3 regions of the Streptomyces sp. NPDC059861 genome follow, and region 1 is predicted to be linked to each of the others. Evidence: predicted binding sites of a transcription regulator. Region 1 holds the regulator's gene; each other region holds the start of a gene.

Region 1 (9,847 bases):
ATCTCGCGGCCCTGCGGGAGGGCGGCTACAACCGGGTGTCCTTCGGGATGCAGAGCGCGAAGCAGCACGTGCTGAAGGTCCTGGACCGCACGCACACCCCCGGCCGCCCCGAGGCGTGTGTCGCGGAGGCCCGGGCCGCAGGGTTCGAGCATGTGAACCTGGACCTGATCTACGGCACCCCCGGGGAGTCCGACGACGACTGGCGGGCCTCGCTGGACGCCGCGCTCGGCGCGGGGCCGGATCACATCAGCGCGTACGCGCTGATCGTCGAGGAGGGCACGCAGCTTGCCCGCCGGATCCGGCGGGGCGAGGTGCCGATGACGGACGACGACGTGCACGCCGACCGGTACCTGATCGCGGAGGAGCGGCTGTCCGCAGCCGGTTTCGAGTGGTACGAGGTGTCCAACTGGGCCACGTCCGACGCCGCCCGCTGTCTGCACAACGAGCTGTACTGGCGGGGCGCCGACTGGTGGGGCGCGGGCCCGGGCGCGCACAGCCACGCCGGGGGCGTGCGCTGGTGGAACGTGAAGCACCCCGGTGCCTACGCCGCCGCGCTGGCCGAGGGCCGCTCCCCGGGCGCCGGGCGCGAGCTGCTCTCCGACGAGGACCGTCGCGTGGAGCGCGTCCTGCTGGAGCTGCGGTTGCGCGAGGGCGTGCCGCTGTCGCTGCTCCGGGAACAGGGCCGCACGGTCGCCCGGCGGGCCCTGGCGGACGGCCTCCTCCAGGAGACGCCGTACGCCGAGGGGCGCGCCGTACTGACGCTGCGGGGACGCCTGCTGGCGGACGCCGTGGTACGAGACCTCGTGGACTGACCCGGCGCCCGACGCCGGGAGCGCGCTCCCCGGCATCGCGGCCCAGGCGTCAGGGGTCTCGGGGGCCGGGGCGCGGCGCACGGAGTCCGGGGGCGCGAGTGCCGGGGCGTGGTCCGTGGTGACCGGAAGTCCGGGGGTCGGGGGTCTGGGCGCGGTGGGTGGTGCCCGGGAGTCCGGGGGTCGGGGGTCTGGGCGCGGTGGGTGGTGCCCGGGAGCCTGGGGGTCGGGGGTCTGGGCGCGGTGGGTGGTGCCCGGGAGCCTGGGGGTCGGGGGTCTGGGCGCGGTGCGTGGTGCCCGGAAGTCCCGGGGGTCGGGGGTCTGGGCGCGGTGCGTGGTGCCCGGAAGTCTGGGGCCTCGGGGACTGGCGTAGAGCGTGGTGGCCAGAGGCTCGGGGCCTGGGGCGGTGCGTGGGGCCCGGAAGTCTGGGGCTCGGGGCCCGGGCGCGGTGCGTGGTGCGTGGTGCCAGCAGTCTGGGGGCTCGGGGCCTGGGGTGGCGTGTGGTGCCCGGGACCGGGGGTCGGGGTCGGGGCCCTGGGGGCGGTGCGTGGTGGCCGGGAGTCCGGGGGCTCGCCGTCGGGGCACGGTGCACGAGTCCGGGGCCGGGGCGCGCTGTACGGGAGTCTGGGACAGCTCCGGGGGCCGGGGCGCGCTGTAGGGAGCCGGGGGCTCCGGGGGCGAGGGTGCTCGGGGTGTGCTCTACGCGGGGGCCGTGACGAAGTCGATCAGTTCTTCCACGCGGCCCAGCAGCTCCGGCTCCAGGTCCTTGTAGGACCCCACCCGCTTCAGAATCGCCTGCCACACCGCCCCCGTGTTCTCCCAGGGCCAGCCCAGGGCCCGGCACACCCCCGTCTTCCAGTCCTGCCCCCGCGGCACCGTCGGCCACGCGGGGATCCCCAGCGCCGACGGCTTCACCGCCTCCCAGATGTCGATGTACGGGTGGCCCACCACCAGGGCGTGCTCGCTCGTCACCGACTCGGCGATACGCCATTCCTTCGTGCCCGGCGCCAGGTGGTCCACCAGCACGCCCAGCCGGGCGTCCGGGCCCGGCGCGAAGGACCGCACGATCGCGGGCAGGTCGTCCACTCCCTCCAGGTACTCCACGACCACGCCCTCGACGCGCAGGTCGTCGCCCCAGACCTTCTCGACGAGCTCGGCGTCGTGCCGGCCCTCGACGTAGATGCGGCCGGCGCGGGCCACACGCGCGCGTGCGCCGGGAACGGCGACAGAGCCGGAGGCGGTGCGAGTGGGCCGTTCCGGCCCCGCGGCGGGCCTCACCAGCGTCACCACGCGGCCCTCCAGCAGAAACCCCCGTGGCTCCAGCGGGAAGACCCGGTGCTTGCCGAAGCGGTCCTCCAGGGTCACCGTGCCCGCCTCGCAGCGGATCACCGCGCCGCAGAAACCGGTGCCCGGCTCCTCGACCACGAGTCCGGGCTCCGCGGGGACCTCCGGCACGGGTCGGGGCTTCTTCCACGGCGGTGTCAGGTCCGGAGAATACTGGCGCATTCGCATGACGATATGGACAGCTCCTTACGTCATTCGTGCGACACGCCGAACCGCGCGGCCAGGGCGTCACGCTGGCGCCGCACGAACGCGGCGTCCACGACCGCACCGTGACCGGGCACGTACAGCGCGTCCTCGCCGCCGAGGCCGAGCAGCCGGTCGAGGGCGGCGGGCCAGTGGGACGGTACGGCGTCGGGGCCCGCCTGCGGCTCGCCGGACTCCTCGACGAGGTCGCCGCAGAAGACCACCTCGGGTTCGCCCGCGCGCTCCCCGGGGACCAGCACGGCGAGGTCGTACGGCGTGTGCGCCGGGCCCACGTTGGCCAGCAGGACCTGGCGGCCGGGGCCCAGATCGAGGGTCCACTCGCCGCAGACGAGGTGGCGGGGCGCGACCAGGGTGTCGGCCGCCTCCTGGGCGGTCGCGGCGTCGAGGCCGTGCCGGACGGCGTCCGCGCGCAGTTCCTCCCGGCCGCGCCGGCCGCCGAGCACGGTGTCGGCGCCGACCGCGCCGAAGACCTCCGCGCCCGCGAACGCCGCCGCGCCGAGGACGTGGTCGAAGTGAGGGTGCGTGAGCGCGAGATGGGTCACACGATGCCCGGCCAGAGCCTCCGCCCGCGCCCGCAGCCCCGCCCCCTCGGCGAGGCTCGACCCCGCGTCGATCAGCAGCGCCGCGCCCCTGCCGGTCACCAGCCCCACCGTGCAGTCCCACCCGGGCAGCCGGCACCGCCCGACGCCGCTCGCGAGCCGCTCCCAGCCCACCTCTTCCCAAGTCACGCTCATACGGCGACGCTAGGCCCTGTCGGGGTGTTCGCGCCTGCCCGGGGGCGAACGTCCGGAATCGGGAGCACGGCGACAGGGTCGACAGGGCCTGCCGTACCCCCCGTCCGGCACGACCTGGCAGGACGGGCCTTGCCCGGGGTGTACCGGACGGCCGTACACTGGGCCGGTAAGACTGGCACTCGCGTGCGTCGAGTGCCAGGGGGAGCGCCCAGGGACGACGTACTGGAGGTGCGCGCGGATGCTCAGTGAACGACGGCTGCAGGTACTGCGTGCGATCGTCCAGGACTACGTCGGCACGGAGGAGCCGGTCGGCTCCAAGGCGCTCACCGAACGGCACAGTCTCGGCGTCTCCCCGGCGACGGTCCGCAACGACATGGCGGCGCTGGAGGACGAGGGGTTCATCGCCCAGCCGCACACCAGCGCCGGGCGCATCCCGACCGACAAGGGCTACCGGCTCTTCGTGGACAAGCTGGCCGAGGTCAAGCCGCTGACCGCGCCGGAGCGGCGCGCGATCCAGAACTTCCTCGACGGGGCCGTCGACCTGGACGACGTGGTGACCCGGACCGTGCGGCTGCTCGCGCAGCTCACGCGGCAGGTCGCGGTCGTGCAGTACCCGTCGCTGACCCGCTCCACCGTGCGGCACGTGGAGCTGCTGTCGCTGGCACCCGCGCGTGTGATGCTGGTGCTGATCACGGACACCGGGCGGGTCGAGCAGCGGATGGTCGACTGCCCGGCCCCGTTCGGCGAGGCGTCGCTGGCGGATCTGCGGGCGCGGCTGAACAGCCGGGTCGCGGGCCGCCGTTTCTCGGATGTGCCCCAACTGGTGCAGGATCTGCCCGAGGCCTTCGAGGCGGAGGACCGTAGCACTGTCCAGATGGTGCTCTCCACCCTGCTGGAGACGCTTGTCGAGGAGACGGAGGAGCGGCTGGTGATCGGCGGTACGGCCAATCTCACCCGCTTCGGACATGACTTCCCCCTCACCATCCGGCCGGTGCTGGAGGCGTTGGAGGAGCAGGTCGTCCTCCTCAAGTTGCTTGGCGAGGCGAAGGATTCGGGCATGACCGTGCGCATCGGGCACGAGAACGCCCATGAGGGACTCAACTCCACGTCGGTGGTGTCGGTGGGCTACGGTTCGGGCGGCGAGGCGGTTGCCAAGCTCGGCGTGGTCGGACCGACCCGCATGGATTACCCGGGAACGATGGGAGCGGTACGCGCAGTGGCACGGTACGTCGGACAGATCCTGGCGGAGTCGTAAGTGGCCACGGACTACTACGCCGTCCTCGGCGTGCGCCGCGACGCGTCGCAGGAAGAGATCAAGAAGGCCTTCCGGCGGCTCGCACGCGAGCTGCATCCGGACGTGAACCCGGATCCGAAGACCCAGGAGCGGTTCAAGGAGATCAACGCCGCTTACGAGGTGCTCTCGGATCCGCAGAAGAAGCAGGTCTACGACCTCGGCGGCGACCCCCTGTCGCAGGCCGGCGGCGCCGGTGGCGCGGGCGGCTTCGGCGCGGGTGGCTTCGGGAACTTCTCGGACATCATGGACGCGTTCTTCGGTACGGCGTCGCAGCGCGGGCCGCGCTCGCGCACCCGCCGGGGCCAGGACGCGATGATCCGTATCGAGATCGAGCTGGACGAGGCGGCCTTCGGCACGACGAAGGACATCCAGGGCGACACGGCCATCGTCTGCTCCACGTGCAGCGGCGAGGGCGCGGCGCCGGGTACGTCGGCGCAGACGTGTGACATGTGCCGCGGCCGTGGTGAGGTGTCGCAGGTCACGCGGTCCTTCCTGGGTCAGGTCATGACCTCGCGCCCCTGCCCGCAGTGCCAGGGCTTCGGCACCGTGGTTCCGAACCCGTGCCCGGAGTGCGCGGGCGACGGCCGGGTGCGGTCCCGCCGCACCCTGACGGTCAAGATCCCGGCCGGTGTCGACAACGGCACGCGCATCCAGCTCGCCGGTGAGGGCGAGGTCGGGCCCGGTGGCGGTCCCGCCGGTGACCTCTACGTCGAGATCCACGAGCTGCCGCACCAGACCTTCCAGCGCCGCGGCGACGACCTGCACTGCACGGTCACGATCCCGATGACGGCGGCCTCCCTCGGCACGAAGGTGCCGCTGGAGACCCTGGACGGCATGGAGGAGGTCGACATCCGCCCGGGCACCCAGTCCGGCCAGTCGATCCCGCTGCACGGCCGGGGCGTGACCCACCTGCGCGGCGGCGGACGCGGCGACCTCATCGTCCACGTCGAGGTCCAGACCCCGACCAAGCTGGACGTGGAGCAGGAGCGCCTGCTGCGCGAGCTGGCCAAGCTGCGCGGGGAGGAACGGCCCACGGGCCAGTTCCAGCCGGGGCAGCAAGGGTTGTTCTCGCGGTTGAAGGACGCGTTCAACGGGCGCTGACGGGGCGAGCGGCACGGCTGCCGAGGCCGGCCGGGGGCCTGGGGGCGTCCCCCGGGCGGGCCCGGCCGGCCGGGGCGGCAAGGGTTGTTCCGGCGGTCGGCGGGCCCGTTCGCGGACGCCGGGGACTGCGGGCTCCGCGGGTTGCCGCCGGCCCATGCCGGGTGGCAGGCCCGATTCGGACTTGTTCGGAGGACGTGACAACATGCCGTCATGTCCTCCGCACTGACCGATCTCGTCCCACTTCCGATCGTGCAGGCCCCCATGGCGGGCGGCGTCTCCGTTCCGCAGCTCGCCGCGGCCGTGTCCGAGGCCGGCGGGCTGGGATTCCTCGCGGCCGGCTACAAGACGGCCGACGGCATGTACCAGGAGATCAAGCAGTTGCGGGGGCTGACGGGCCGACCCTTCGGCGTGAACCTGTTCATGCCGCAGCCCGAGTACGCCGAGCCCGCCGCCGTCGACGTCTACGCCCACCAGCTGGCCGGCGAGGCCGCGTGGTACGAGACCGAGCTGGGCGACCCCGACAGCGGCCGGGACGACGGCTACGAGGCCAAGCTCGCGGTGCTGCTGGACAACCCGGTGCCGGTGGTCTCGTTCCACTTCGGCGTCCCCTCCCGTGAGGTGCTCGACGCCCTGCGCCGGGCCGGAACGTTCACCCTGGTCACCGCCACCTCCCCCGACGAGGCCCGGGCCGTCGAGCAGGCCGGCGCGGACGGCGTGATCGTGCAGGGCGCCGAGGCCGGCGGCCACCAGGGCACCCACCGGGACATCCCCGAGAACGACGGCTCGGCCGTCGGTGTGCTCTCCCTGCTGGGCGAGATCCGCGAGGCGGTCGGCCTGCCGCTGATCGCCGCCGGCGGCATCATGCGCGGCAGCCAGATCGCCGCCGTGCTGGCGGCCGGCGCGAGCGCGGCGCAACTCGGCACGGCGTTCCTCGCCACCGCCGAGTCCGGCGCCAACGCCGCGCACAAGCAGGCACTGACCAACCCGCTCTTCGTGCGTACGGCACTCACCCGCGCGTTCTCCGGCCGCCCCGCCCGCGGCCTGGTCAACCGCTTCCTGCGCGAGCACGGCCCGTACGCCCCCGCCGCCTATCCCGAGGTCCACCACCTCACCTCCCCGGTCCGCAAGGCCGCCGCGAAGGCGGGCGACGCGCAGGGCATGGCGCTGTGGGCGGGCCAGGGGCACCGGATGGCGCGGGAGCTGCCCGCCGGGCAGCTGGTGGAGGTGCTGGCGGCCGAGCTGGCCGAGGCCGGGTCGGCGCTGTCCGGCCGGGGCGGTGCCGGATGACCGCGCCGGTGTTCGTCGTCGACCACTTCGACGCGGGCGGCGGCGGGCGGTACGTCCTGGACGGGCCCGAAGGGCGGCACGCGGTCTCCGTGAAGCGGCTGCGGGCCGGTGAGGACGTGGTCCTCACCGACGGGGCCGGGCGCTGGGCGGAGTGCGTGGTGGTGGACACCGAGGGCAAGGACCGGCTGATCGTCCACATGGACTCGGTGGCCGAGGAGCCGGCGGCCCAGCCGCGCGTCACGGTCGTCCAGGCACTGCCCAAGGGGGAGCGGGGCGAGCTGGCCGTGGAGACGATGACCGAGGTCGGGGTCGACGCGATCGTGCCGTGGGCCGCGTCCCGCTGCATCACGCAGTGGAAGGGCGACCGCGGCGCCAAGGCCCTGGCCAAGTGGCGGGCCACCGCGCGCGAGGCCGGCAAGCAGTCCCGGCGCGTGCGTTTCCCCGAGGTCGCGGACGCGGCGACGAGCAAGCAGGTCGCCGCGCTGCTGGCGAAGGCCGACTTCGCCGCCGTACTGCACGAGAGCGGTGAGGAGCCGCTGGCCGCGGCCGAACTGCCCACCGAGGGCGAGATCATGCTGGTCGTCGGCCCCGAAGGGGGCGTGTCACCCGAGGAGTTGTCCCTGTTCGCCGAGGCCGGGGCGCCTGCCTACCGCCTCGGGCCGTCCGTGTTGCGCACCTCGACGGCCGGTACCGCGGCGGCGGCCCTGCTGCTCGGCCGTACCGGACGCTGGTCCTGATCCCCACGCGGGAGGACACCATGGAACTAGCCCAGGTCAGACTTCTGGTCAGCGACTTCGCCACCTGCTACCGCTTCTACGCCGACGTCCTGGGCCTGAAGCCGCAGTCCGGCGCGACCGAGGGGCCGTACGAGAAGTTCAGCCCCACGACCGGCTCGGCGGGCATCGCGCTCCAGGACCGCGCGACGATGGCCGACCTGCTCGGCGAGGTGAACGACACCGTCACGGGCCACCGTTCCCTCGTCGTCCTGCGCGTGGACGACCTCGACACCTACTGCGACCGCGTCGCGTCCCGCGGCGCCACCCTCCTCCACGGCCCGGCCCCCATGACCCCACGCCTGCGCGTGGCCCACCTCAAGGACCCGGAAGGCAACCTGGTGGAACTCCAGGAGTGGCAACTCCTGCACGTCTGACGACACCTGCATCGACGCCGGCGCCGGGCACCGAGTGGCCGGGTGTGCCCTTTCGGGGCGGGCGGGAGCGTGGCAGGCTGCCGCCATGGGGGCTTCGCGGTGTATTCGGGGCCGTCCTCGTGGGTGGCGGGCGGCCGGTGCGGTGGTGGTTGTCGTGGCCGGTGCGGGTGGGCTGGTGGCCTGCGAGCCGGGGACGCCGAGTTCCGCGACCGTGGCCTACACGACCGACGAGTTGGTGACGAGGGAGCTGGAGCGGCGCGAGGCCGATGTGCGGTGGCTGACGTGCACGGCCGACTTCGGGGACCGGAGCGCGTCGGCGCCGTCGGCGAGCGTCCGCACCGTCGCGGACGTCGACTGCGAGGGGCGGACCACCGACGGCAGGGACATCACCGTCACCGGCGAGGTGACGCGCGCGGTCGGCGGCGCCTGTGTGCGCGGCGACCTCACCGCGAAGATCGACGGCAGGGAGTGGTTCCGGGTCACCGGACTGGGTGACTGCGACGCCACCTCCGCCCCGCCGGTGGGCGGCAACCCGCCGGGCGGCGGCCCCACCACGACGGTGACCGTCACCAAGACCGTCTACTGCCGAAGCGCCCCCACATGCTGGCCCGAAGGCAAATAGCAGGTGACGCAAGTGATCCAAACCCCTGTGCGCGGACCCGGGTGCCTGCGTAGGGTGACCTGGTGACCCAGTCCGCAGTGCCCGCGTATCTCCGGTTTCCGCATGTCCAGGGCGAGTTGGTGGCCTTCACCGCCGAGGACGACGTCTGGCTCGCGCCGCTCGACGGGGGGCGCGCCTGGCGGGTCAGCGCCGACAACGTGCCGGTGACCCAGCCACGTATCTCCCCCGACGGCACCACCGTCGCCTGGACCTCCACCCGCGACGGCGCCCCGGAGGTGCATGTCGCGCCCGTCGACGGCGGCCCCGCCAAGCGACTGACGTACTGGGGCAGTTGGACGACCCGGGTGCGCGGCTGGACCCCCGACGGGCAGATCCTCGCCCTGACCACCCACGGCCAGGCCACCCTCCGCCGCACCTGGGCGCACGCCCTCCCGCTCGACGGCGGACCGTCGCGGCGGCTGCCGTACGGCCCCGTCGGCGAGGTCGCCCACGGCCCGCGCACCGTGCTGCTGTCCGCGCCGATGGGCCGCGAGGCCGCCGCGTGGAAGCGCTACCGGGGCGGCACGGCAGGCAAGTTGTGGATCGACGCGGAGGGCGACGGGGAGTTCGTACGGCTGCACGCGGACCTCGACGGGAACATCGAGTACCCGGTCTGGGTCGGCGACCGGATCGCCTTCCTCTGCGACCACGAGGGCACCGGCGCGCTGTACTCCTCCCTCGCCGACGGCTCCGACCTGCGCCGGCACACCCCCCTTGGGGGCACCTCCCGCTCGAGCGAAGCCGAGAGTGGGGGAGGCTTCTACGCCCGGCACGCGGCGGGTGACGGCACCCGCGTCGTGTACGCCTCCGCCGGTGAGCTGTGGCTGCTGGACGACCTCGACGGCGCCGAGCCCCGCCGCCTCGACATCCGGACCGGCGGGCAGCGCACCGACCGCCAGCCCTACCCGGTGAACGCCTCCCGCTGGTTCGGCTCGGCCTCCCCCGACCACACCGCGCGCGGCAGCGCGGTCGCCGTGCGCGGCGGCGTGCACTGGGTGACCCACCGCTCCGGGCCCGCCCGCGCGCTCGCCGCCGAACCCGGCGTCCGGGCCCGGCTGCCCCGCACGTTCCGCGCCGAGGGCGAGGAGTGGGTGGTGTGGGTGACGGACGCCGAGGGCGAGGACGCCCTGGAGTTCGCGCCCGCCTCCGGGCTGGCGCCGGGCTCGATCCCGCGCCGGCTCGCCGGCGGCCGGCTCGGCCGGGTCCTCGGGCTCGCCATGGCTCCCGACGGCAGCCGGGCCGCCGTCGCCTCGCACGACGGAC
Region 2 (9,847 bases), on a different contig from region 1:
CGCGGCCACCGGGAAGGCCGTCACGATGACGGGTACCACGGTCTTCCGGTGCGGCGGGGACGGGAAGCTCGCCGAGGGATGGTGGGAGTACGACCGGCTGGGGCTGATGGAACAGCTGGGCGTCCTCGACGAGATGGAGCGATAGGGCCGCCGAACAGGTACAGGCCGAACAGGTACGGACAGACCCGCGAGGGGAAACAACGAGGCCCGGCACCCATCGGGTGCCGGGCCTCGCCAGGTGTGGCTGAGGTCAGTGCGCGTGGCCGTGGCCGTGGCCCGCGGCCTCCGGCTCCTCTTCCTTCTTCTCGACGACCAGGGTCTCGGTCGTCAGCAGCAGGGAGGCGATGGAGGCGGCGTTCTCCAGGGCGGAGCGGGTGACCTTGACCGGGTCGATGACGCCGGACTTGATCAGGTCGCCGTACTCACCGGTGGCGGCGTTGTAGCCGCTGCCCTTCTCCAGCTCGGCGACCTTGGAGACGATGACGTAGCCCTCCAGGCCGGCGTTCTCGGCGATCCAGCGCAGCGGCTCGACGGCGGCGCGGCGGACGACGGCGACACCGGTGGCCTCGTCGCCCTCCTTGCCGAGGTTGTCGTCGAGCACCTTCACGGCGTGGACGAGCGCGGAGCCACCACCGGAGACGATGCCCTCCTCGACCGCGGCGCGGGTCGCGGAGATGGCGTCCTCCAGACGGTGCTTCTTCTCCTTGAGCTCGACCTCGGTCGCGGCGCCGACCTTGATCACGCACACGCCGCCGGCCAGCTTCGCGAGGCGCTCCTGGAGCTTCTCGCGGTCCCAGTCGGAGTCCGTGGCCTCGATCTCGGCCTTGATCTGCGCGATGCGGCCCTCGACGTCGGCCTTCTTGCCGGCACCGTCGACGATCGTGGTGTCGTCCTTGGTGACGGTGACGCGGCGGGCGCTGCCGAGGATGTCCAGACCGACCTGGTCGAGCTTGAGGCCGACCTCCTCGGAGATGACCGTGGCGCCGGTGAGGGTCGCCATGTCCTGGAGCATCGCCTTGCGGCGGTCGCCGAAGCCGGGGGCCTTCACCGCGGTGGCGTTGAAGGTGCCGCGGATCTTGTTCACGACGAGGGTGGAGAGGGCCTCGCCCTCGACGTCCTCGGCGATGATCAGCAGCGGCTTCGAGGCGTTGCTCTGGATGATCTTCTCCAGCAGCGGCAGGAGGTCCGCGATCGCGGAGATCTTGCCCTGGTGGATGAGGATGTACGGGTCGTCGAGGACGGCCTCCATACGCTCCTGGTCCGTCACGAAGTACGGCGACAGGTAGCCCTTGTCGAAGGCCATGCCCTCGGTGAAGTCCAGCTCCAGACCGAAGGTGTTGGACTCCTCGACGGTGATGACACCGTCCTTGCCGACCTTGTCCATCGCTTCGGCGATCAGCTCGCCGACCTGCTGGTCCTGGGCGGACAGCGCGGCGACGGCGGCGATGTCGGACTTCTCGTCGATCGGGCGGGCGGAGGCCAGCAGGTCCTCGGAGACGGCCTTGACCGCGGCGTCGATGCCCTTCTTCAGGGCGGCCGGGGAGGCGCCGGCGGCGACGTTCTTCAGGCCCTCACGGACCAGCGCCTGGGCCAGGACGGTCGCGGTGGTCGTACCGTCACCCGCGATGTCGTTGGTCTTGGTCGCCACCTCCTTCACCAGCTGGGCGCCGAGGTTCTCGAAGGGGTCCTCGACCTCGACCTCGCGGGCGATGGTGACGCCGTCGTTGGTGATGGTGGGGGCGCCGAACTTCTTGTCGATGACGACGTTGCGGCCCCTGGGGCCGATCGTCACCTTCACCGTGTCGGCGAGCTTGTTGACGCCGCGCTCGAGGGCGCGACGGGCGTCCTCGTCGAACTTCAGGATCTTCGCCATGGCAGCGGGAGCCCTCTCGGAAAGTCTGCGGTAAATGAACTGCGCCCCGGACGCCCGGCTTCGTTATCGGTCGCGGGGGCCAGGGGCGCAGCTCAAACGGTGTGCTGTGGGTGAACTACTTCTCGATGATCGCGAGGACGTCGCGAGCCGAGAGGACGAGGTACTCCTCGCCGTTGTACTTCACCTCGGTGCCGCCGTACTTGCTGTAGAGAACGACGTCGCCGACGGAGACGTCGAGCGGAAGACGGTTGCCGTCCTCGAAGCGGCCCGGGCCCACGGCCAGGACGACGCCCTCCTGGGGCTTCTCCTTGGCGGTGTCCGGAATGACCAGGCCAGAGGCGGTGGTCTGCTCGGCGTCGAGCGGCTGGACCACGATGCGGTCCTCGAGCGGCTTGATGGCAACCTTGGAGCTGGTGGTCGTCACGATCCGACCTCCCCCTTCGGAGATCTCACGGGGTTAACTGTCTGAGGTGGCGACCAGGTGGATCCGTCGTCGCGGGTGCCGGACCTGCCCGTCGCTGTGTTGGCACTCTCCAGTGGGGAGTGCCAGAGCCGAGACTATGACTGCGGTTAGCACTCGGTCAAGCGGAGTGCCAATTCGCCGCGGCGCGTCGGCCGTGGCGACCGGTGCCGCACCTCAGAGGTAGTCCTCCAGCCGCCCCACCGTCAGCCCCGCCTCCTGGACCCGCCGGAGCAGGAGGGTCGTGCGTTCGCGGAGCATGGGCTCGGGCGTCTCGGTCGAGGGGACCGAGACGATGTCACCCGGGCGCAGGCGGACGGGGCCCTTCGTGAAGGTGAGATCGGCCGCGTTCATCGTGGCGCGCCACAGGACGATCGCCTTGATGCCGCAGTCCGCGGCCGCCTTCCGGGTCGTCGTGTCGTACGTGCCGTAGGGCGGGCGGAACAGATGGGGGCGGACGCCGAAGCGGACGCGGAGCTTCTGCTGCTGGCCGCAGATTTCGGCGCGCTGGCCGGCGTACGGCAGCCCGCGCAGGGCGGCGTGGTCGAGGGTGTGGTTCTGGACGCTCGCGCCGACAGAGCGGAGCCGCGCGAAGTGGCCGTAGCCGGGGCCGACGACGCTGTCCGTGAGGAACATGCTGACCGGCAGGCGCAGTTCGCGGACCATGTCGACGAAGCGCGGGTCCTTCTCGGCGCCGTCGTCGAAGGTGAGGAAGACGACCTTGCGGGAGGTCGGGATGCGGTCCAGGACCGGGGCGAGCCCGTCCACCGGCCGGGCGGGGTGACGCAGCGGCGAGGGCGGTGGGGAGAGCGGCGCGGACAGCCCCCAGCGGCGGTGGGGCGGGGGCTGCGAGGCCGCGGAGCCGGGTGCCGCCCCCGCCTCCACGGACCGCCCGTGCGGGCCGTCGGGCAGGGCGCAGCCGGCGAGCAGGGCCAGCAGCAGCGCGACCCCGGCCGTCCACCCGCGCCGAATCACAGGTAGTCCTCCAGGCGGCCCACCGCGTAGCCCTTCGCCGTGACCTTGTCGAGGAAGACTCGGATCATGTCGGGCATCTCGCCGGCCCAGTCGTCGGTGCCCCGGAAGTGGCTGAGGACGATGTCGCCGGGGTGGATGTCGCGGTCCCACTCGCGGTAGTCCCAGCGGTCCACGAAGACCTCCTCGTTCCACAGCGGGACGTGGGTGACGCCGCAGTCCTTGGCGGCGTGCAGGGTGTCGGAGTTGTAGTTGCCGTAGGGCGGGCGGAACAGGAGCGGGCGTTTGCCGTAGCGCTCCTCGATGACATCCTGCATGCCGCAGATCTCGCTCTTCTGCTCCTCGTAGGACAGGCCGGGCAGGTAGGGGTGGTTGAGGGTGTGGTTGTTCAGGGTGACTCCCCTGGCCTGCATCTTCCGGAAGTAGCCGTAGTCCTCGCTCACCAGGTAGTCGCTGAGGAACGCGGTGTACGGGATCTTCAGGTCGCTCATCATCCGCAGGAACGCCGGGTCCTTCTCGGCGCCGTCGTCGATGGTGAGGAAGACGACCTTCTCCTTGGTGGGGACGGTGGTGAAGACCGGCGGGAGCCCCTGCTCCTCGTGTCCGTCCACCTCGAAGCCGTCGCGGGTGGTGATCTGCGGTTTCCGGGCGGGCGGTGCCGGTGCCCGCAGCGGGGTCTCCTTCAGGCCCCAGCGCTTCGCGGCGGCGACCCGGGCGGCCTGCTCGGCGCGGAGTTTGGCGGCGTATCCGTCCAGGGCGCGGGCCGGAGGGGCCTTGAGGGGCGGCGGCGCCTCGGTGCTCCGCGTGCACCCCGAGGCGATGGCGGCGGCGGTCAGTACGGCGACCCCCGCCATGGTCGTCGTGGCCCTCCGGCGGCCATTCGGCCCTTTTTTGTCATTTTGTACTACTAGTTCCATGGGGCCGGATCCTCCCAGGCCCCGCCCCCGAACCCCCGCTGACACCGCCGCCGGAGGCGGACCATCCACCGACTGGCCGACAATGTCCCGGTGAACGACCTCGCCCCTCTCCTCACCCCCGAAGGCCGGGCCCTCCTCGACGAGGTGCGCGGCACCGACCCCGCCCAGGAACTCGCCGTCGCCACCCGGCTGCGCCGCGACCATCCGGCCGATCTGGTGTCGGCGGCCCTCGGCCAGGCGCGGCTGCGACAGCGTGCGGTGGCCAAGTTCGGGACGGCGGACGCGGAGCGCATGTACTTCACGCCCAACGGGGTCGAGCAGTCGACACGGGCGAGCGTGGCGACGTATCGCGCGCGGCGCTTCGTCGAGCTGGGCGTGACCTCCGTGGCCGACCTGTGCTGCGGGATCGGCGGCGACGCGATCGCCCTCGCCCGCGCCGGGATCCGCGTCCTCGCCGTGGACCGCGACCCGCTGACGGCGGCCGTCGCGCGGGCGAACGCCGAGGCGCTGGGCCTGGACGGGCTCGTCGAGGTGCGCGAGGCGGACGTCAGCGAGGTGGACGTGTCGGCGTACGGCGCGGTCTTCGTGGATCCGGCGCGCCGCGGCGGGCGGGGCCGGATCTTCGACCCGGAGGCCTACTCGCCGCCCCTGTCCTGGGCGGTCCGGGCGGCCGCGACCGCCCCGCACGCCGCGCTCAAGGTCGCGCCCGGCATCCCCCACGAGGCGGTGCCCGACGCCGCCGAGGCGGAGTGGATCTCGGACGGCGGGGACGTGAAGGAGGCGGTGCTGTGGTTCGGCACCGAGCCCGGCCTGGTGCGCGCCACCCTCCTCCCCGGCCCGCGCACCCTGCGCTCGCGCGGCCTGCCGAATCCGGCGGTACGCCCCGTCGGGCGCTATCTGTACGAGCCCGACGGCGCCGTCGTCCGCGCCCATCTGGTCGCCGAGGTGGCCGCCGAGGTCGGTGGCGGGCTGGTCGACGAGACCATCGCGTACGTCACCTCCGACGAAGCGCACCCGACGCCGTACGCCTCCGCCTACGAGATCACCGACCGGCTCCCCTTCAACGTCAAGAGGTTGAAGGCCCTGCTGCGGGAGCGGGAGGTGGGGGTCCTGACCGTGAAGAAGCGGGGCTCGGCGGTCGAGCCGGAGGAACTGCGCAGGAAGGTGAAGCCGCAGGGCCCCCACTCCGCGACGGTGTTCCTGACCCGGGTCGCGGGGGCCCCGACGATGCTGATCGGCCACCCGGCGAACTGACCGGCCCCTCGGCGGCCACAGCCGCGGTCAGCCGCAGTCGGCCGCCCGGCGCAGCAGCAGCTCACGCTCCCGCCCGTTGCGGGCCAGTGCCGCCGCGCGCTCGAACTCCGCGCGGGCCTCCTTCGCGCGGCCCAGCCGGTTCAGCAGGTCTCCGCGGACGCTCGGCAGGAGGTGGTAGTCGCGCAGGGCGGGTACGGCGGACAGGGCGTCGACCATCTCCAGGGCGCGGGAGGGGCCTTCGGCCATGGAGACGGCCACCGCTCGGTTGAGTTCGACGACCGGCGACGGGGCGCGGGCGGCGAGCAGGCCGTACAGCGTCGCGATGCGCGGCCAGTCGGTCTCCTCGTACGTGTACGCGTGGGCGTGACACGCGGCGATGGCGGCCTGGAGGGCATACGGGCCCGGGGCGCCGGTGGCGGTGGCGCCGGCGCGGGTCAGGGCCGTGATGCCGCGGGCGACGAGGAGGCGGTTCCAGCGGCGCCGGTTCTGGTCCCTGAGGAGCACGGGTTCGCCGTGCGGGCCGGTGCGGGCGGCGGTGCGGGACGCCTGGAACTCCAGGAGCGCGGTCAGGCCGTGGACCTCGGGCTCCTTCGGCATCAGACCGGACAGCACGCGCGCCAGGCGCAGGGCGTCCTCGCACAGGCCGGGCCGCAGGAGATCGTCGCCGGCCGTGGCGGCGTAACCCTCGTTGAAGATCAGGTAGATGACGTCCAGGACGGAGGACAGGCGCGCCTCGCGGTCGGGGCCGTAGGGCACCTCGAAGGCGATGTTCCTCTTCGCGAGCGTGCGCTTGGCGCGGACGACGCGCTGGGCGACCGTCGCCTCCGGGACCAGGAAGGCGCGGGCGATCTCGGGTGTCGTCAGGCCGCCGAGCAGGCGCAGGGTGAGGGCGATGCGGGCCTCGGAGGACAGCACCGGGTGGCAGGCCGTGAAGACCAGCCTCAGCAGGTCGTCGTCGATGTCGTCCGGGTCGGCGGGCTCCTCGGGCGGGGTCGCGCCCGGCAGGTCCCGGCCGATCTCCTGGAGCTTGCGGGCGTAGTTCTCCCGGCGCCGGACCAGGTCGACGGCGCGATGCCGGGCGGTGGTCATGAGCCAGGCGCCGGGGTTGTCGGGCACGCCGTCCCGCGGCCACTGCTCCAGCGCCGCGACCAGGGCGTCCTGTGCGAGTTCCTCGGCGATGCCGACGTCCCGGACGATCCGGGCGACGGCGGCGATGACCCGGGGCGACTCGATACGGAAGACGGTCCCGACGGTGTCCCGGGCGGCGTCCGCGGTGCCGCCCGGGGCGGCGGTGGGCTGTGGTTCCACAGCCCACCATCGAACACCCCGCGCGGCCCCGGGCCAAGCGGGACCGGGGTGGACTCAGCCCTCGACGACCTCGCGCACCTCGCAGGTCACCGTCCAGTGCGCCTCGTGCACCTTCAGGAACCGCTTGGTCCACTCGATCGCCTCGGCCATGTCCTTGGCCTGCACCAGGGCGTAGCCGCCGACGACCTCCTTGGTCTCGGTGAACGGCCCGTCGGTGACGGAGATCTGCCCGTCCTCGTAACGCACCCGGGTGCCCTGCGCGGACGGCGTCAGCCCGGCGGTGTCGAGCAGCACACCGGCCTTGGTCATCTCCTCGATCAGCTCCCCCATCCGCTGCATCAGCTCGGGGCTCGGGCCCTCGGCGGGCGCGTTCTTCTCGTCGATCTGCACGAGCGACAGGTAACGGGGCATGGTGGCTCCCTCGGTAGTCGTGGTTGCTCCTCACGCATGCGTCGAACGGCGTCCGCGCGGATCGACACCCTCGCCGATTTTCCTCGGAACTTTCTTCGCGATCCTTTCCGCCCGCCCCCGGGCCCGCCCACGCCCTACCGCAGCGACTCCCACAGCTCCCCCGCCTCCGGCTCGTCGGCCACCACCCGGTTCGGGTCCGAGGCCGCCGGGAGGACCGGCATCATCACCGTCTCCATGGCGTCCGCCGGCAGGCCCCGCAGGCTCTCCCCGAACCCCACCAGCTCGGGCAGCGAGTCGAGACCGGTGTCGGTCGTCAGGCTCTCGGTCACCGCGTCGGCGACCTCGTACAGACGGGTCGGGTCCGAGAGCAGGCTGGTCGACGCGATCTGCTCCAGCAGCGCCTTCACGAGCAGGTGCTGAAGGCCTATGCGCCCCAGGTCGCTGCCGTCCCCGATGCCGTGCCGGGTGCGGGCCAGGGCGAGGGCCTGCTCGCCGTCGAGGTGATGGGTGCCGGCCGTCAGGCTCAGATGGCTGTCCTCGTCGTCGATGTCCTGCTCGGTGGTGACGGTGACCCCGCCGAGGGCGTCCACCAGCTTGGCGAAACCGGCGAAGTCGATCTCGATGTAGTGGTCCATACGGACATCGGTCATCGACTCGACGGTCTTCACCGCGCACACCGGGCCGCCCAGCTCGTACGCGCTGTTGAACATGACGCCATGGGCCTCGGCCGACTCACCGCCCGACTCCAGCGGGCAGGACGGGCGGGTGACCAGGGTGTCGCGCGGGATGCTCGCCACGGTGGCCTCGGTGCGCCCGGGGCCGAGGTGCACGACCATCGCCGTGTCGGACCGGGCGCCCTCGCTGTCGCCGCCCCCGAGGGCCTGGTTCTCGGCGCCGCCGCGCGAGTCCGAGCCCAGCACCAGGATGTTCAGGGCCTCCTGGGGCGGCGTCGAGGCGGACGCGGGGAGGGAGGGCGTCGGCTTCGCCGGGCGGTCGTCGCCCAGGGCGCTGTTGATGTCGACGCTCGTGATGTTGTCGTTCAGCCGCCAGTAGACCCAGCCCGCCCCGGCGCCCCCGAGCACCAGCGCGGCGGCGAGCACCAGCCCCACGGCCTTCAGCGCCCTCGGCCGTCGGCCTCTTGGACCCTCGTCCCCGTCCCCGCCATGTTCCGTTATGTGTCCCGTCACGGACAGGAACGTACGTCCGAATTATTACCAGCGGGGACGCGAACCCCGTTTTCTTGGGAAAATCTAAGACTTCTCCAGCGCTCGCTGATCCGAAAGTTTCGACGGTGCGGCCGTACTGCTGCGCACCACCAGGCTCGTGGCCAGCTCCACCCGCGTCGTGGCGGCGGCCGCGTCCCCGCGCCCCAGGTCGAGCACCAGCCGGGCCGCCGCCTCCGCCATCTCCGTCAGCGGCTGCCGTACGGTCGTCAGCGGCGGCCCGACCCAGCGCGCCACCGGAAGGTCGTCGAACCCCACCACACTCACGTCCTCCGGCACCCGCAGCCCCAGCTCACGCGCCGCCTCGTACAGCCCGAGCGCCTGGAGGTCGTTGCCCGCGAACACGGCGGTCGGCCGGTCGGGGCGGCGCAGCAGCTGAACGCCGAGCCGGTAGCCGGCGTCGTGGTGGAAGTCGCCGGCCACGACCAGCGAGGGGTCGACGGGCAGTCCGGCGGTCTCCAGCGCGGCCCGGTAGCCGTCCACGCGGGCCCGGCTGCACAGCATCCGCGACGGCCCGGTGATCGCGCCGATCCGGGTGTGCCCCAGCTCGACCAGGTGCCGGGTCGCGGCGAGGCCGCCCTGCCAGTTGGTGGCGCCGATCGAGGGCACGTCGGTGCCCGGGTCGCCCGCCGGGTCCATCACCACGAACGGGATGGAACGGCTGGTCAGCAGCGCCCGCTGGGACTCGTCGAGCTCGCTCAGCACCAGGATCACGCCGTGCGGGCGGCGGGCGGCGACCTGGTCGGCCCAGGTCCGCCCGGGCGTCAGCCGGCCCGCGCTCTCGGAGAGCACGACGCTCAGACCGGCCTCCCGGGCCACGTTCTCCACCCCCCGGATGACCTCCAGGGCCCAGGCGCTGTCCAGCTCGTGGAAGACCAGGTCGATCAGCGGTGAGCGGGTCGCCTCGGCCCGGCGCCGCCGGTAGCCGTGGGCGCGCAGCAGGCCCTCGACGCGGTGGCGGGTGGCGGGGGCGACGTCGGCCCGGCCGTTGAGCACCTTCGAAACAGTCGGCGCGGAGACTCCGGCCTCGCGGGCGATCTCGGCGAGGGTCGCGGTCTGCGCGGACCGCCGTGCCGTCCGGGTCTGAGGGCTTTCCGGGGGAGTCATGGCGGCGATCGTATCCCTGCGCGACCTCTTGACGGACCCCATGCGGCGCCATACGTTCCCGGAACATTCGAGCTTCTGGCCGAAACATTCGGTCATCGAGCAACGTTCCGCGCACGAAGAGAGTCGCGAGAGGATGCGTGCTGTCATGGGGTCTGGGTCCCTGGGGTCCACCACGTCGCCCGACGGCGGGCGTAGGTTCAGCAGGCGCTGGATGCTCGGCGCCGGTGCCGCCACCGTGCTCACCACGGGCCTCACGGCCTGCGGTTCCGGCGGTGACTCCGGCGGCGCGGGCGGCGCGCTCACCGCCCTGGTGTACGGCGAC
Region 3 (9,847 bases), on a different contig from region 1:
CGTGAACGACGTATGGACAGGTGGGCCACAGCGTGCAGCGGCGGGGCAGAAGAGGAATGATCGCGGTGATGTCCGCACTGGGCATGACGGCGGTTCTGGGTGGCTGCGGCCTCACCGGAGGTTCCGACGACGTCACGCTGAGACTCGTGGCCGCGGACTACGGCGACACCGCGGCGAACAGCTCCAAGAAGTACTGGGCGAAGCTGGTCGACGCCTACGAGGCCGACCATCCCGGCGTCCAGGTCGAGGTCAGCGTGTACTCCTGGAGCGACGTCGACCGCGAGGTCAAGGAGATGGTCGACGCCGGGAAGGCGCCCGACATGGCGCAGATCGGGGCGTACGCCGACTACGCGGCCGACGATCTGCTCTACACCGCGGACGACCTGCTCTCCATACCCGTCCAGGCCGGTTTCTCCTCCGCCTTCGCGGGAGCCGGACAGGTCAACGGGGTGCAGTACGGCATGCCGTTCGCCGCCTCCACCCGGCTGCTCTTCTACAACAAGGACCTCTTCGAGGAGGCCGGCCTCACCCCGCCGACCACCTGGGCGGAGCTGGCCGACGCCGCCGAGGCGCTGAAGGCGGACGGCGTGAAGTACCCGTACGCGCTGCCGCTCGGCTCGGAGGAGGCGCAGGCCGAGACCATGCTGTGGCTGCTCAGCGGGGGCGGCGGCTACACCGACCCGGTCGGCAGGTACACCATCGACTCCGCGGAGAACGTCGCGACCTTCACCTGGCTGCGCGACGAACTGGTCGGCGAGCAGCTCACCGGGCCGGTCGCCCCGGGCAAGCTCGACCGGGCCGACGCCTTCGCCGCCTTCGCCAAGGGCGAGGTCGGCATGCTGAACGGCCATCCCTCGCTGATGAAGATGGCCGAGAAGCACGGCGTGAGGTACGGCATGGTGCCGCTGCCCGGCGTGGAAGGCGAGTCCAAGGCCACCATGGGCGTCGCCGACTGGATGCTCGCCTTCAAGCAGAACGGCCACAAGGAACAGGTCGGCGAGTTCCTCGACTTCGTCTACAGCGAGCGGAACGTCCTCGACTTCTCCCGCGAGTACGACCTGCTGCCGGTCACCAACCCCGCCTCCGAGGCGATGAGCGGCGCGGCGCAGGACCGGGACCTCAAGCCCTTCCTGGACGAACTCGCCCTTGCCGAGATCTACCCCGTGGGCAAGACGTCCTGGGCGTCGATCAGCGCGGAGGTCAAGAAGCGGATCGGCTCCGCCGTGGCTCCGGGCGGGAGCCCGGCGGCGATCCTGGGCCAGCTGCAGTCGACGGCCACGACGGCGGAGAGCTCGGCGGCGGGGTAGCGCCGTTGTCGGTGGGGGCGGCTACCGTGCGGAGCATGGACCGGGAGCAGCTCGCGCGACGGGAACAGGACATCCTCGCCCTGGAGCGCCGTGGCTTCCCGGGCCCCGGCGCCAAGGAGCGCGCGATACGCGAGGAGCTGGGCCTGGCCCCCGTCCGCTACTACCAGCTGCTCAACGCCCTGCTCGACGACCCCCGCGCGCTGGCGCACGACCCGGTGACGGTCAACCGGCTGCGGCGGATACGGGAGCGACGCCGTGCGGAGCGCCAGGCCGACGGCGCCTAGGGCCGCCCGGCGTGCACCGCCGGGCGGGCACCGGGTCGATAAGGTCGCCGTATGGGCAGCCACGAGACCGAAACCGGCAAGACTCTCCCGACGCCCGCCACCTCCGCCGGGCGGGCCGGGCTCGACGCGATCCTCGCGCGGCCCGGCAAGGCGGTGATCGCGCTCGACTTCGACGGGACCCTCGCCCCGATCGTGCCCGACCCCGAGCAGGCCCGAGCCCACCCGGACGCCGTACCGGCGCTCGCCGCCCTCGCCCCGAAGGTGGCCGCCGTCGCGGTGGTCACCGGCCGCCCGGCCGACGTCGCCGTACGCCACGGCGGCTTCGCGGGCGTCCCCGGCCTGGAGCACCTCGTCGTCCTCGGCCACTACGGGGCCGAGCGCTGGGACGCGGTCAGCGGCGAGGTCAGCGCCCCCGCCCCGCACCCCGGCGTCGCCGCCGTCCGTGAGGAACTGCCCGGACTGCTCGACCGCTCCGGCGCCGGGCCGGGCACGTGGACCGAGGACAAGGGCCGCGCGATCGCCGTCCACACCCGCCGTGCCGGGGACCCGCAGGCCGCGTTCGAGGCCCTGCGCACCCCCCTGACGGACCTCGCCACCCGGCACGGCCTGATCGTCGAGCCCGGCCGCCTGGTCCTCGAACTGCGCCCGCCCGGCATGGACAAGGGCGTGGCCCTGCTCGACTACGTCCGGGAGCTGGGCGCCGAGTCCGTCCTCTATGCCGGCGACGACCTCGGCGACCTCCCCGCCTACGCGGCGGTCGGCACGCTCCGCTCCGACGGCACCCCCGGCCTGCTGGTGTGCAGCGGCAGCGACGAGGTGACCGAACTGCGGGAGCGCGCCGACCTGGTGGTCGCGGGCCCGGAGGGCGTCGTGGAACTGCTCGCGGGACTCGCGGCCCATCTGAAGACGTGACCGCGCCCTGAGGCCCGCGGGGTCAGTCCGTCGGCCGGTCCCGCAGGGCGTGGAGCTGGTCGAGGAACCACTGGGACGGGGGCAGCGCCGTGGCGGTCGCCGCGAGCCGCTTGGCCCGTTCGGTGCGTTCGGCGGGGCGCATCGTCAGGGCCTCGTGGAGCGCTTCGGCCGTGCCGGTGACGTCGTACGGGTTCACCCCGATCGCGTCCTCGCGCAGCTCCTCGTAGGCCCCCGCCTCCCGGGACAGGACCAGCGCGCACCCCTCGTCGGAGACGACGGGCACCTCCTTGGCGACCAGGTTCATGCCGTCGCGGATCGGGTTCACCAGTGCCACGTCCGCGAGCCGGTAGGCGGCCAGCGAGCGGGCGAAGTCGTCCTTCACGTGCAGCACGACCGGCGTCCAGCCCGGCGTCCCGTACCGCTCGTTGATCTCCTCGGCCACCCGCTGCACCTCGGCCGTGTAGTCGCGGTACACGGCGAGGTCCTGCCGCGAGGGGTAGGCGAAGGCGACGTGCACCACCCGTTCGCGCCACTCGGGGCGGTCGTCGAGGAGCTGCCGGTAGGCCAGCAGCCCGCGCACGATGTTCTTGGACAGCTCCGTCCGGTCGACACGGACGATTGTCTTCCGGCCCTCGCCGACCTCCGTGCGCAGTGCGGTCATCCGTTCCTCGACGTCCGGCTCGTGCGACCGCTGCCGCAGGAAGTCGGCGTCGGCCCCGAGCCCGTGCACGCCGACCCGGGTCTCGCCGAGCCCGTCGGCGAACGCCTCGCAGCACGCCGTGAAGGCGTCCGCCCACCGCCGGGTGAGGAAGCCGAGCCGGTCCGCGCCCAGCATGCCCCGCAGCACCTGCCCGGCGATGTCGTCCGGCAGCAACCGGAAGTACTCCGGCGGCGCCCACGGCGTGTGCGAGAAGTGGCTGATCCGCACGTCCGGCCGCAGCTCGCGCAGCATTCCCGGCACCAGCGTCAGGTGGTAGTCCTGCACCAGCACCGCCGCACCCTCGGCGGCCTCCTGGGCCAGCGCCTCGGCGAACGAGCGGTTGTAGGCCTCGTACGACGCCCACTGCCGCCGGAACTCCGCGTCGAAGACCGGCTCCAGCGGCGTCTGGTACAGCATGTGGTGCACGAACCACAGCACGGAGTTGGCGACGCCGTTGTACGCGTCGGCGTGCACGTCGGCCGCGATGTCCAGCATCCGCACGCCGGACTCCCCGACGCCGCGCCGCACCGCCTCGCGGTCGCCGTCGCCGAGGGCGGAGCACACCCACAGCGCGCCGGCGTCCGGGCCGATCGCGGAGAGGCCGGAGACGAGCCCGCCGCCACCACGTCTGGCGTGCAGCGAGCCGTCGTCACGCACCTCGTACGAGACCGGGCCCCGGTTGGAGGCGACCAGTACCTGCGCAGGACCGTACGTCGAAGCCATACGCCTCAACCTAGCCCTCTCCTGATCCGCTCAAACGTACGGTTCGAGCCCGAAACGGGACCGTATACAGCCGTATCCCACGGTCAGGCCACCTTCCGGGCCGCGTACTCCGCGATCTCCACCATCGGCGGCCGCTCCTCCGTGTCCACGGAGTACGTCCGCGGCTCGAACCCGTCCTCCACCCGCTCGAACTGGGTGAGGCAGGGGCGGACGAGCTGGCCGCGGGCCAGCCGCAGCTGGGCCGTGCGGTAGATCGCCGCCGCCATCCGGCCCAGCGCCTGTCCGTCCTGGTGCCGGTGCTTGCGCACTCCGACGTCCACCTGGGCGAGGGCGTCGAGCCCGACCAGATGCAAGGAGTCCACCAGCATGCCCAGCTCCACGCCGTACCCGACCGGGAACGGCAGTTGCTCCAGCAGCGAGCGCCGGGCCGCGTACTCGCCGCCGAGCGGCTGGACGAAGCCGGCCAGCTGCGGCCAGTGCAGGTTCAGCAGCGGGCGGGCCATCAGCTCGGTCACCCGGCCGCCCTGCCCGGCCGCGTTGCCCAGGGGACGGTCGTACATCCCCTTCACGAGGGCGATGTCGGGGTCGGTGAGCAGCGGGCCGACGATGCCCGTGACGAAGTCCGAGGAGAACTCCCTCAGGTCCGCGTCGATGAAGCAGACGATGTCGCCGCGGGTGACGAGCAGGGAGCGCCACAGCACCTCGCCCTTGCCGGGGACGGGCGGGATGCGCGCGAGTATCGCGTCGCGGTGCGCCACCCGGGCGCCCGCAGCGGCGGCCACCTCGGAGGTGCGGTCGGTCGAGCCGGAGTCGACCACGACGATCTCGTCGACCAGCGGGACCTGTTCCATGAGGTCGTGCCGGATCGCGGCGACGATGTCGCCGACGGTCTCCTCCTCGTTGAGCGCGGGCAGCACGACACTGATCGACTGGCCCGTGCCGCGCTTCGCGGCCAGGATCTTGTGGAGCGGACGGTCGGCCAGCGACCAGGAGCGGGTGCTCAGCCAGCGCTCGACTTCCTCCAGCACAGTCCGGTGCTCCTCTGCGTTCTCTCGGCGAGCGGACGTTTTCTGTGATCCATCTCGCGGTTCGGACGACTATCTCAACTGTCCTGGCCTTCGGTTACAGTCTTGAACAACGCTGGTGACCATCGCATGTCGGGGGTCGTCGGCTCTCACCACCGCACAACAACCACATACAGCTCATCCAGAGGGGCAGAGGGAAACGGCCCGTTGAAGCCCCGGCAACCCTCCAGTCGGTTCTCGTAGATCGTTCTCGATCGTTCCGCGAGGCTCCCGGCTAGGGAAGGTGCCAATTCCGTCTCACGGCGAGATGCGTCGTGAGGAAGATGAGGAGAAAGGGCCTCGCCTCACATGGCTGTGCAGACTGTCGAAAGCAGCACCAGCAACCCCACCGTCGACCTCGGTCCCGCCGCGGCGCTGTCCTGCCGCGAATGCGGCCACCGTGTTCCGCTCGGCCCGGTCTTCGCCTGCGAGGAGTGTTTCGGCCCGCTGGAGATCGCATACGACTTCTCCGCGTACGACGCCGAGGAGCTCCGCAAGCGCATCGAGGCGGGCCCGGCGAACATCTGGCGTTACGCGCCGCTGCTGCCCGTCCCGGCCGACGTGGCCGGCAAGCCGAACCTGAACCCCGGCTGGACCGAGCTGGTCCAGGCCGACCGCCTCGCCGGTGAACTCGGCGTCGAGCCCGGCAAGCTGTTCGTCAAGGACGACTCCGGCAACCCGACCCACTCCTTCAAGGACCGGGTGGTCGCCCAGGCACTGGAGGCCGCGCGGGCCTTCGGTTTCACCACCCTCTCCTGCTCGTCCACCGGCAACCTCGCGGGCGCCGTGGGCGCCGCCGCCGCCCGGGCCGGCTTCCGCTCCTGCGTGTTCATCCCGCACGACCTGGAGCAGGGCAAGGTCGTCATGGCCGCGGTCTACGGCGGCGAACTCGTCGGCATCGAGGGCAACTACGACGACGTGAACCGTTTCTGCTCCGAGCTGATCGGCGACCCGGCCGGCGAGGGCTGGGGTTTCGTCAACGTCAACCTGCGGCCGTACTACGCGGAGGGGTCCAAGACCCTGGCGTACGAGATCTGCGAGCAGCTCGGCTGGCGGCTGCCCGACCAGATCGTGGTGCCGATCGCCTCCGGCTCCCAGCTCACGAAGATCGACAAGGGACTGCAGGAGCTGATCGAGCTCGGGCTCGTCGAGGACCGGCCGTACAAGATCTTCGGGGCGCAGGCGGAAGGCTGCTCGCCGGTGTCGACCGCGTTCAAGTCGGGGCACGACGTCGTCCGGCCGCAGAAGCCGCACACCATCGCCAAGTCGCTGGCCATCGGTAACCCGGCCGACGGACCGTACGTGCTGGACATCGCGCGGCGCACCGGCGGCGCGGTGGAGGACGTGACGGACGAGCAGGTCGTGGACGCGATCAAGCTGCTCGCGCGGACCGAAGGGATCTTCGCCGAGACGGCGGGCGGGGTGACCGTCGGGGTCACGCGCAAGCTGGTCGAACTCGGTGTGCTGGACCCGTCGCTGACGACCGTCGTGCTGAACACCGGGGACGGCCTGAAGACGCTGGACGCGGTGGCGGGTACGGGTCTGACGGCCACCATCCGGCCCAGCCTGGAGTCGTTCCGCGAGGCTGGACTCGTCTGAACCGTCATGCTGCGGGCCGGTGGGGGCCGGCCGCGCAGTTCCCCCGTGCCCCAGGTCCGTCATTCCACCGGAGGTCTCAACGTGAGCGTCACCGTCCGCATCCCCACGATCCTGCGCACCTACACCGGCGGCCAGGCCGAGGTCCCCGCCGAGGGGGCGAACCTCGGTGAGGTGATCGCCGATCTGGAGAAGAACCACACCGGTATCGCCGCCCGGGTCCTGGACGACCAGGGCAAGCTGCGGCGTTTCGTCAACGTGTACGTCGACGACGACGACGTCCGCTTCGAGCAGGGCCTGGAGACGGCCACTCCGGACGGCGTCGGCGTGTCCATCATTCCGGCGGTCGCCGGCGGCTGAACGGCCCGCTGAAACCGCCCGCGCATTACCGTGAGTAACTCCGATTACTCAATGTTCATCGAACTGCCCCCTCCGTGAGAGAAGCGGAGGGGGCAATTCAGTGTGGTTGAGCGCGGTAGAGTTGGGGAACGCGTCGCGGCCCCACATGCCGGGCGCATATGAGTTCCGGCTCCGATGCGATGAGAAGTAGCCAAAGTGTGTGGCTCTTTTGCGTCTTTCATTCCTTTTATGGAGCCCGACTTGCCCTGAATCCGGGCGAATTCTCCGCAAATTACCGACCGTCGACGCCCAGATTTCTCGTCCGATTGACCTGTTGCAGACGGCAGTTGGACAGATACATTCAGCCGCGGTCGACGCGTTCCGGCGCACGCCCCTCAGCAAATGGCGGGCGAGGTCTGACCCGGATCCGCGAAGTGTGGATCTGTGCAAGGGCCAGTAATAGGGGAGTTAGGCATGGCTCAGGGCACCGTCAAGTGGTTCAACGCGGAGAAGGGGTACGGCTTCATCGCGGTCGACGGTGGTGCGGACGTCTTCGTCCACTACAGCGCGATCCAGATGGACGGCTACCGGACCCTCGAAGAGGGTCAGCGGGTCGAGTTCGAGATCTCGCAGGGCCAGAAGGGCCCGCAGGCCGACATGGTTCGTCTCACCGCTTAAGCGCGCGACCACCGTATGTGACATTTCTGTTCGAAGGGCCCGTGCCTCCCCGGAGGCGCGGGCCCTTCGGCGTGCGTGGCCGGGGCGTGTCCGCGGGCGGCGCAGACCTCGCCCGGATCCGGGGAGGCGCTTGCACTCGGCAGGGGCGAGTGCTAATCATTGGCGTTAGCACTCTGAAGGTGAGAGTGACAAAGAAGGACCGGGTCGGTGAGGCCGCAAGCCGTGTGGGGCAAGGAACCACGGGGCAGGCGAGCCGTCCGTCGCGGGCGCGGGCGCGGTCCGAAGGAATCACCCCCAGTCCTGGAGGGACCACTTCACATGGCCAAGATCATCGCGTTCGACGAGGAGGCGCGGCGCGGCCTCGAGCGCGGCATGAACCAGCTCGCGGACGCCGTGAAGGTGACGCTCGGCCCCAAGGGCCGCAACGTCGTCCTCGAGAAGAAGTGGGGCGCCCCCACGATCACCAACGATGGTGTCTCCATCGCCAAGGAGATCGAGCTCGAGGACCCGTACGAGAAGATCGGCGCCGAGCTGGTCAAGGAAGTCGCCAAGAAGACGGACGACGTCGCCGGCGACGGTACGACCACCGCCACCGTTCTCGCCCAGGCGCTGGTCCGCGAGGGCCTGCGCAACGTGGCCGCCGGTGCCAACCCGATGGCTCTGAAGCGCGGTATCGAGAAGGCCGTCGAGGCCGTCTCCGGTGCGCTGCTCGACCAGGCCAAGGAGGTCGAGACCAAGGAGCAGATCGCCTCCACGGCCTCCATCTCCGCCGCCGACACCCAGATCGGCGAGCTCATCGCCGAGGCGATGGACAAGGTCGGCAAGGAAGGCGTCATCACCGTCGAGGAGTCCCAGACTTTCGGTCTGGAGCTGGAGCTCACCGAGGGTATGCGCTTCGACAAGGGCTACATCTCGGCGTACTTCGCCACCGACATGGAGCGCATGGAGGCGGTGCTGGAGGACCCGTACATCCTCATCGCCAACTCCAAGGTCTCCAACGTCAAGGACCTGCTCCCGCTCCTGGAGAAGGTCATGCAGTCGGGCAAGCCGCTGCTGATCATCGCCGAGGACGTCGAGGGCGAGGCCCTGTCGACCCTGGTCGTCAACAAGATCCGTGGCACCTTCAAGTCCGTCGCCGTCAAGGCCCCGGGCTTCGGTGACCGCCGCAAGGCCATGCTCGGCGACATCGCCATCCTCACGGGCGGCGAGGTCATCTCCGAGGAGGTCGGCCTCAAGCTGGAGAACGCGACCCTGGACCTCCTGGGCCGCGCCCGCAAGGTCGTCATCACCAAGGACGAGACCACCATCGTCGACGGCGCCGGCTCCGCCGACCAGGTCGCCGGCCGGGTCAACCAGATCCGCGCCGAGATCGAGAACAGCGACTCGGACTACGACCGCGAGAAGCTCCAGGAGCGTCTGGCGAAGCTGGCCGGCGGCGTGGCCGTCATCAAGGCCGGTGCCGCCACCGAGGTCGAGCTCAAGGAGCGCAAGCACCGCATCGAGGACGCCGTTCGCAACGCGAAGGCGGCCGTCGAGGAGGGCATCGTCGCCGGTGGTGGCGTGGCCCTGCTCCAGGCCTCCACGGTCTTCGAGAAGCTGGACCTCGAGGGTGACGAGGCGACCGGCGCCAACGCCGTGAAGCTCGCCCTGGAGGCCCCGCTCAAGCAGATCGCCGTCAACGGTGGTCTCGAGGGTGGCGTCATCGTCGAGAAGGTGCGCAACCTGCCCGTCGGCCACGGTCTGAACGCCGCGACCGGCGAGTACGTCGACATGATCGCCGAGGGCATCATCGACCCGGCGAAGGTGACCCGCTCTGCCCTGCAGAACGCCGCCTCCATCGCCGCGCTCTTCCTCACCACCGAGGCCGTCATCGCCGACAAGCCGGAGAAGGCCGCGGCCCCGGCCGGCGGCGGCATGCCGGGCGGTGACATGGACTTCTGATCCCTCAGAGGATCGGACCCGTCCGTAAGTACCGAGGGCGGCACTCCCTGGAGACAGGGGGTGCCGCCCTCGGGCGTTCTCAGTCCGCGGGGGCGTAGTGCGAGGCGACGGCGGGCTGGCCGGTCCAGTTCGGCCCCGCCGCCGGGTCGGCGCCCAGGTAACGGAACGGCAGCCGCACCGCGCGCCCGCCGCGCAGGGTGAGCCGGTGGTGCCGGGGGCCGTAGCCGAATCCGGCCCGCCGCAGCGCCGCGACCGCCGCCCGGCCGGCCGGTGAGCCGTCCGCGTCGCGTATCGAGTCCGGGT

Evidence for each region. Region 1 encodes HrcA, which represses chaperone genes, less so after heat shock. Its sites were predicted from a motif close to TTNGCACTCNGNNNNNCNGAGTGCNAA; they were not measured.
Region 2: a site for HrcA is predicted at 2,444-2,470, ahead of groES (co-chaperone GroES). Genes of this name have one in related genera too.
Region 3: a site for HrcA is predicted at 7,733-7,759, ahead of groL (chaperonin GroEL). Genes of this name have one in related genera too.

What each region holds. Positions count from the first base shown of each region.
Region 1 covers NZ_JBHWJQ010000013.1:90,929-100,775, forward strand. Annotated here, with positions in the region: gene hemW (radical SAM family heme chaperone HemW) at 1-812, shown strand, start outside; gene ACFV6X_RS14385 (DUF3097 domain-containing protein) at 1,509-2,315, opposite strand; gene ACFV6X_RS14390 (MBL fold metallo-hydrolase) at 2,345-3,091, opposite strand; gene hrcA (heat-inducible transcriptional repressor HrcA) at 3,330-4,346, shown strand; gene dnaJ (molecular chaperone DnaJ) at 4,347-5,486, shown strand; gene ACFV6X_RS14405 (nitronate monooxygenase) at 5,697-6,773, shown strand; gene ACFV6X_RS14410 (16S rRNA (uracil(1498)-N(3))-methyltransferase) at 6,770-7,510, shown strand; gene ACFV6X_RS14415 (VOC family protein) at 7,531-7,923, shown strand; gene ACFV6X_RS14420 (hypothetical protein) at 8,009-8,545, shown strand; gene ACFV6X_RS14425 (S41 family peptidase) at 8,608-9,847, shown strand, end outside.
Region 2 covers NZ_JBHWJQ010000009.1:193,114-202,960, forward strand. Annotated here, with positions in the region: gene ACFV6X_RS11210 (ester cyclase) at 1-145, shown strand, start outside; gene groL (chaperonin GroEL) at 251-1,873, opposite strand; gene groES (co-chaperone GroES) at 1,989-2,297, opposite strand; gene ACFV6X_RS11225 (polysaccharide deacetylase family protein) at 2,511-3,305, opposite strand; gene ACFV6X_RS11230 (polysaccharide deacetylase family protein) at 3,305-4,159, opposite strand; gene ACFV6X_RS11235 (methyltransferase domain-containing protein) at 4,313-5,476, shown strand; gene ACFV6X_RS11240 (RNA polymerase sigma factor) at 5,504-6,784, opposite strand; gene ACFV6X_RS11245 (YciI family protein) at 6,839-7,195, opposite strand; gene ACFV6X_RS11250 (LCP family protein) at 7,330-8,388, opposite strand; gene ACFV6X_RS11255 (LacI family DNA-binding transcriptional regulator) at 8,446-9,525, opposite strand; gene ACFV6X_RS11260 (ABC transporter substrate-binding protein) at 9,671-9,847, shown strand, end outside.
Region 3 covers NZ_JBHWJQ010000007.1:121,942-131,788, reverse strand. Annotated here, with positions in the region: gene ACFV6X_RS08730 (extracellular solute-binding protein) at 69-1,307, shown strand; gene ACFV6X_RS08725 (DUF3263 domain-containing protein) at 1,343-1,591, shown strand; gene otsB (trehalose-phosphatase) at 1,643-2,503, shown strand; gene ACFV6X_RS08715 (trehalose-6-phosphate synthase) at 2,526-3,926, opposite strand; gene ACFV6X_RS08710 (glucosyl-3-phosphoglycerate synthase) at 4,010-4,954, opposite strand; SAM riboswitch class I at 5,126-5,281, shown strand; gene thrC (threonine synthase) at 5,300-6,589, shown strand; gene ACFV6X_RS08700 (MoaD/ThiS family protein) at 6,671-6,946, shown strand; gene ACFV6X_RS08695 (cold-shock protein) at 7,400-7,603, shown strand; gene groL (chaperonin GroEL) at 7,922-9,544, shown strand; gene ACFV6X_RS08685 (class I SAM-dependent methyltransferase) at 9,624-9,847, opposite strand, start outside.